DNA from 3 places in the Pseudomonas sp. StFLB209 genome. Region 2 is predicted to be linked to each of the others. Evidence: predicted binding sites of a transcription regulator. Region 2 holds the regulator's gene; each other region holds the start of a gene.
The links. The regulator sigma-54, encoded in region 2, starts transcription at its own class of promoters, with help from an activator protein. The targets are predictions, from matches to a motif close to ANTGGCATNNANNTTGCTNT.

Region 1: a site for sigma-54 is predicted at 1,377-1,396, ahead of PSCI_RS05000 (pilin). Genes of this name have one in related genera too.
Region 3: a site for sigma-54 is predicted at 1,374-1,393, ahead of PSCI_RS17390 (flagellar basal body rod protein FlgF). Genes of this name have one in related genera too.

Annotation. Positions count from the first base shown of each region.
Region 1 is NZ_AP014637.1:1,079,777-1,082,044, forward strand. Features, by position in the region: gene PSCI_RS04990 (amino acid permease) at 1-40, opposite strand, end outside; gene PSCI_RS04995 (cupin domain-containing protein) at 372-719, opposite strand; gene PSCI_RS05000 (pilin) at 893-1,333, opposite strand; gene pilB (type IV-A pilus assembly ATPase PilB) at 1,557-2,268, shown strand, end outside.
Region 2 is NZ_AP014637.1:3,190,732-3,192,999, reverse strand. Features, by position in the region: gene lptB (LPS export ABC transporter ATP-binding protein) at 1-132, shown strand, start outside; gene PSCI_RS14205 (RNA polymerase factor sigma-54) at 478-1,971, shown strand; gene hpf (ribosome hibernation-promoting factor, HPF/YfiA family) at 2,086-2,268, shown strand, end outside.
Region 3 is NZ_AP014637.1:3,878,311-3,880,578, forward strand. Features, by position in the region: gene PSCI_RS17380 (flagellar hook protein FlgE) at 1-950, shown strand, start outside; gene PSCI_RS17385 (hypothetical protein) at 954-1,157, opposite strand; gene PSCI_RS17390 (flagellar basal body rod protein FlgF) at 1,446-2,186, shown strand; gene flgG (flagellar basal-body rod protein FlgG) at 2,233-2,268, shown strand, end outside.

The sequences.
Region 1 (2,268 bases), 2.1 Mb from region 2:
AACCTTGCGCCAGTTGACCACTGGAGTCGGGGCTGATCATGGTGCTTGTTCTTCTCTTTTTTGTGTCGACGGGTACAGGCTGGCTACCCTGGAAACGGCGCACCTTACACGCTGAGGCACATCGGGAGTAACTACAACGCACGCCAATGAAAATGCCCCGCCACCTTACCCTTGGGCTGCATGGGGTCTATTACCCGATTGCGCCCCGACCAAAGCCAATCACGACATGGGTGTCGCAACCACGACAGCGCTGCGCCGGGCGGTCGCAGGCACGCCGTCAGGGGCGTTTTTTGATCAAACGGCAGGCGAAAAAAATGGCCGCGGCACAGGCTGCGACCATCAAAAGAGGAGGTTAAAGCGATAAAGCAGAATCAGGCGAACACGAAATACTTGCGCACGGTTTCAACCACTTCCCAGGTGCCCTTCATGCCAACTTCAACGATGAACTTGTCACCGGCTTTCAGATGAATCGGCTCTTGGCCATCGGGGGTGATGATGCAATAGCCTTCCTGGAAGTCGCAGTATTCCCACTTCACATACTCCACGCGCCACTTACCCGGCGTGCAGATCCAGGTGCCCATGATCTTCGAGCCGTCCTCGGAGGTGTAGGCATTGAGGTTAACGGTATGCGGCTCGCCCTCGATGCGCTCCCATTTGCAGGCATCGACAACGGGCAAGGGAGTGGTGTCGCGCAGGACGGTGATCGGTTTCTGGCTCATCGGAGGACGCCTGGGTGGTTGAGAAAGACACCGCAGGGTACGGGGGTGGGGCGAGGGGTAATTGTCTGGATGAGACGTTGGGTTTGCTGATTGCGCAGCAAATAATCAGAAGAGCCCGCATAAGCGAGCTCTCTATCGATACGAATTCCGGAAACTCAACAGAATTAGTGCGATCAGTTCTTCACGTAGCCCTGGTTTACGCACTCGCCTGTGTAGGACCAAGTGATAGCACCGGCGTTAGCAGCACCAGTGTTAACAGTAGGGGTCAGCGTGCAAGTCTCAGTAGCCGCAATGCCCTTGTAAGCACGTGGCGTAGCCTGGATAGCAGCGGTACCAGATGCAATAGCAATTGTGCCTACAGCGCCAGTGGTTGCCGCAGTCGGCAAGGCGGCGACACCAATTTTACCCGTGGTGTCACACTGAGCAGCATCTTGTGTTTGTGCCAGACATACGCCAATCGCTGATTTCACAGCACCCATTGCAGCAATGACCTCAGTGTAGGCCGCACGCTTTGAATAGTTCTGGTAAGCCGGGATCGCCACGGCCGCCAAGATACCAACGATCGCTACAACGATCATCAGCTCGATCAGGGTAAAACCTTTTTGTGCATTCATCTGCGCATCTCCAGGCGTCAAGGAAAAGGTGCCTGACAGGGTCAAAGCACAGGGCATGCCAAAGTGACAGCCATCACAATTTCGGCGCAAAAACGCCAGTTGAGCGCAGCAAAGCCTTCAACAATCCGCACAAACTGACATTTTTTGTCACTCGGCACATCCTCATTTGGCAGTACCGCCTGACTGCGATATAACCGTCACACTGTCTGTGTCTGGTGGTGTTATGTCTGATGTTGTCCTCAGCGGTCTGGCCAAGCAACTGGTCGCTTCCGAGCTGTTAACCGAAAAAGCCGCCCAGCAGGCCTCCCAGCAGGCGCGCCGCGACAAGGTTTCGCTGATTACCTATCTGGTCCAGCACAAGCTGGTGAAAAGCCTGACACTGGCCGAGATGGCTTCCGAGCAATTCGGTGTGCCATTCATGGACCTGCACAGCCTCGACAAGGACGGCCAGCCCAAAGGACTGGTCAGCGAAAAGCTGGTGCGCCAGCATCACGCCCTGCCGCTCTGGCGGCGCGGCAACAAGCTGTTCATTGGCGTGTCGGACCCGACCAACCATCAAGCTGTTACCGATATCCAGTTCAGCACCGGCCTGAATACCGAAGCCATTCTGGTTGAAGACGATAAGCTCAGCGATGCCATCGAGCGCCTGTTCGATACCGGTGGGGGCCTTGCAGAAATTGGCGACATTGATCTAAACGTCGATCTGGAGCCTACCGATAATCTCAAAGAAACATCGCTCAGCGCCCAAAGCGATGCCGACGACGCGCCGGTGGTGCGCTTCGTCAACAAGATGCTGCTCGATGCCATTCGCCTGGGCTCTTCGGACCTGCACTTCGAGCCCTATGAAAAGAGCTACCGGGTACGCTTTCGCACCGATGGCATCCTGCATGAAGCCGCCAAACCGCCGATTCAGTTGGCCGGGCGGATTGCCGCAC
Region 2 (2,268 bases):
GAGACCCTGGACATCTGCGAGACCGCCTACATCGTCAACGACGGCCAGTTGATTGCCGAAGGCGATGCAGAAACCATCCTGGCCAACCAGCTGGTGAAAGAGGTGTACCTGGGCCACGAGTTCCGTTTGTAGACCTCCCTTGGTTACACACTGGCTGTTGACAACAGATTATTTGTCCTGATGCTCTAGGCAAGTCTTTAGAATTCAGGCATATAACTTGCTTAATAAAGGCGGCATCGATCAGAGGCCGTGAGAAAGCGTAGCGAGCGCAGCCAAGGCAAGACGAAAGCACTCGAAAGTCACGGTTTTTCCCAAGCCAATCAGCTACGGGTAAATGCGTGTTTTCGAGCCCGCTCTCCAGGTCCGATGACTGCATCCGAGGCTGGCAACCTGCCGACACTTTCCCACGACAGCTATCGATGCCCTGTAGTGGATGGCGCTCCCCGCGCCGGCGAATGAAGGTGTTGAGCAACTGCCATGAAACCATCGCTAGTCTTGAGAATGGGCCAGCAGCTGACGATGACACCGCAGCTGCAACAGGCTATCCGCTTGCTTCAGCTATCGACTCTGGACCTGCAGCAGGAAATCCAGGAAGCGCTGGAATCCAACCCCATGCTGGAGCGCCAGGAAGAAGGCGACGACTTCGATAATTCCGACCCGATGGCGGACAATATCGAAAACAAGCCGGCCAGCGAACAGCCGGAACCAAGCTTCCAGGAAACCGCCACGACCGTGGACAACCTTGAAGAAGGCGACTGGAGCGAGCGTATTCCCAATGAGCTGCCGGTCGACACGGCGTGGGAAGACATCTACCAGACCAGCGCCAGCAGCCTGCCCGGCAGCGACGATGACGAGTGGGACTTCACCACCCGCACATCGGCCGGTGAAAGCCTGCAGAGCCACCTGCTGTGGCAGCTCAATGTCGCGCCGATGTCCGACACCGATCGCCTGATCGCCGTCACCCTGATCGACTGCATCAATGGCCAGGGTTACCTGGAAGAGCCTCTGGAAGAACTTCTGGAAGCCTTCGATCCTGAACTGGACATCGAACTCGACGAGATCGAAGCCGTCCTGCACCGCATCCAGCAGTTCGAACCGGCCGGTGTCGGTGCGCGCACCCTCAGCGAATGCCTGCTCCTGCAATTGCGCCAGCTCCCGGCCAAGAGCCCTTGGCTGGCTGAAGCGCAGCGCTTGGTCAGCGACTACATCGACTTGTTGGGCAGCCGCGACTACTCGCAACTGATGCGGCGCATGAAACTCAAGGAAGATGAACTGCGCCAGGTCATCGAGCTGGTGCAAAGCCTCAATCCGCGCCCGGGTTCGCAAATCGAATCCAGCGAGCCGGAATATGTGGTGCCGGACGTCATCGTGCGCAAGGACACCGACCGCTGGCTGGTGGAGCTGAACCAGGAAGCGGTGCCGCGCCTGCGCGTCAACCCGCAATATGCCGGCTTCGTGCGCCGTGCCGATACCAGCGCCGACAACACCTTCATGCGTAACCAGTTGCAGGAAGCACGCTGGTTCATCAAGAGCCTGCAAAGCCGCAACGAGACCCTGATGAAGGTGGCCACCCAGATCGTCGAGCACCAGCGCGGCTTTCTCGAATACGGCGATGAGGCCATGAAGCCGTTGGTGCTGCACGATATTGCCGAAGCGGTTGGCATGCACGAGTCGACCATTTCCCGGGTCACCACCCAGAAATTCATGCATACCCCGCGTGGCATCTACGAGTTGAAGTACTTCTTCTCCAGCCATGTCAGCACTTCCGAAGGCGGTGAATGCTCCTCCACAGCCATCCGCGCAATCATCAAGAAACTGGTTGCTGCGGAAAATCAGAAAAAGCCATTGAGTGATAGCAAGATCGCTGGTTTACTGGAAGCACAAGGCATTCAGGTCGCCCGTCGCACCGTCGCCAAGTACCGCGAATCGCTGGGCATTGCGCCATCGAGCGAACGCAAGCGGCTGATGTGACTGACCGGCTACCGGGCACGACCTCGTTTGGGGTCGATGCCGGGTGAGCGCCACAGCGTTCCAGAGGCAGGTAGTCGACCTGCCCCTTTATGCACAGGCAAAGGAGAAAGCTGTATGCAAGTCAATATCAGTGGACATCAACTGGAAGTGACCAAGCCCCTGCGCGAATATGTGGAGCTCAAACTCAAAAAACTCGAAGGACATTTCGACAAGATCACCAATGTCCAGGTCACCATGACCGTCGAGAAACTGAAACAGAAAATCGAAGCCACCATGCACATCCATGGCGGTGAGGTC
Region 3 (2,268 bases), 690 kb from region 2:
CCGATGCAGAGTTTTCCTTGAGTGGCTGGCAGCCGGCTCGGCAAGTTAATGGGCAGTGGCTGGCCAGTGCCGCGGGGGCGGCAGGCCCATTGGCCCTGCCTTTGATGGATGGGGCTGATCACGCGCTGAGTGAAGTCGATCCGTTGGTGGAGCGTCCGGTGCCAGTGTTCCGGCCAGCGGATCTGGGGTCGTTCAACAAGACTTTTTCCAGCACCCTCCACGACTCATTGGGTAATCCACATGAGTTGCAGCAGTATTTCGTCAAGGACGGCACCAATAGCTGGAAGATGCACGTTCTGGTCAATGGTCGTAACCCGGCTGATCCGCAAAGTGCTGAGCCAGTGACCGCCAGTCTGTTGTTCAATGCCAACGGCACGCTGGCCAGTGTCACAGGGGCTGCTGGTCTCGATCTGGATCGGGGTGCCCTGGTGCTCAAGCATTGGTTGCCGGCGCGGCTCAGTGATGCGTCCGGGCGTGGCTGGGTCGCCAACGGCGCAGCAGCGCATCCTGACGGCGTGCGGATTCAGGTGGATCGCCTGACCCAGCACAACGCTGACACCGCATTGCTTGCCAGTCGCCCCGACGGTCACGCGCCGGGGATGCTGGCCGGAATCGGGATCGGGCGTGATGGTGTATTAAGTGCGGCTTACACCAACGGGCTGCATCGGGCGATTGGTCAGGTCATGCTGGCGCGGTTCGCCAATGAACAAGGCTTGTTGCCGGTCAGTGATACGCGCTGGAGTGCAGCCCAGGCTTCGGGTGCGGCGATGTTTGGTGTGCCGGGAGGTGCGGGAGCCGGAGGTATTGTCGCTCAGTCTCTGGAGGCTTCGAATGTTGAGCTGTCGGCGCAGCTGATAGAGCTGGTTCAGGCGCAGACGGCGTTTCAGGCCAATTCCAAGGCAATCTCAACGCAGACCACGGTGTTGCAGACTTTGATCCAGTCGACCTGAGCGTCAGATCGAGCAGTCTGATTTCACATAAAAACCGTTCAGGCGTGTCCAGCCCCAGCCGGGGCTGGTCTGGGCGCAGATCACGCGGTCGGCACCTTGCCATTTGTAGTAGCGCGCTGGTGCGGCCTGGCTTGGGGCGATGGCGCTCAGCAGGGTCAAGCCCAGCAGGCTGGTGGTCAACAGGCGCAGCCCGGGTTTAATTCGCATGGTGATCACCACTTCATGCTCTGGGTGGGGTCTTGTCACGATAAAACACCTTGCTGCGATTGGCAAAGCTGCGCGGCGCAGTTTTTTGGCGGTCAGTGCCGGGTTGTTGGCCGCCAGCGGCAGTCCTTCGCCGCTTTGGCAAATGAGTGCCTGCCAGCCCGCAAGCGAAGTGCCCGTCAGTGCTGGGGATCAGCGCTTTTGTATCGCTAATGACAAGTTGGTGCAAAAATTGCTTCGCCTGCATCAGTACAGCTACAGACGGCAAGCGTCTGTCGGAGGAGGAAGACTGTGGACAAGTTGCTTTACGTGGCAATGAGCGGTGCGTCGGAAAATGCTCTGGCGCAGAAGGTGCGTGCCAACAACCTGGCGAACGTTTCGACCACCGGTTTTCAGCGTGACTTCGAACAGGCCCGCTCGATGCCGGTGTTTGGCGAAGTCATGCCGTCGCGCGCCTATGCCATGAGCGAACGGCCGGGTACTGACTTTTCCGGTGGCGCCCTGATTGAAACCGGCGGTGACCTGGATATCGCCGTCAAGGGTGACGGCTGGATTGCCGTGCAAACCGCTGACGGTGGCGAAGCCTATACCCGTAGCGCCGGCATGAACATTGACGCGCTGGGTGTGTTGCGCGCCGCCAATGGCCTGCCAGTGATGGGTAACGGTGGCCCGATTGCAGTGCCACCGCAGCAGCAGATCGATATCGGTTCCGACGGCACCATCAGCATTCGCTCGTTGGGAGAAAGCCCGCAGGTCATGGCGCAGATTGACCGCATCAAGCTGGTCAATCCAGCCCTGGCCAACCTGGAAAAAGGCCCTGACGGCTTGATTCACACCAAAGACGGGCGGCCTGCCGAGATGGACGCCAACGTGCGTGTCGAGTCGGGGTTCCTGCAGGCCAGCAACGTTAATGCGGTCGAGGAAATGACCTCGATCCTGGCGTTGTCCCGGCAATTCGAATTACACGTAAAAATGATGAAAACCGCTGAAGAAGACGACCAGGCAATGGCTCGCGTCTTGCAGATTGGCTAACCATTGACAGCTCGCGCCGGTAACCCGGCGCCTGAGGAGAAAACCCATGCTTCCTGCTCTGTACGTCGCCAAAACCGGCCTG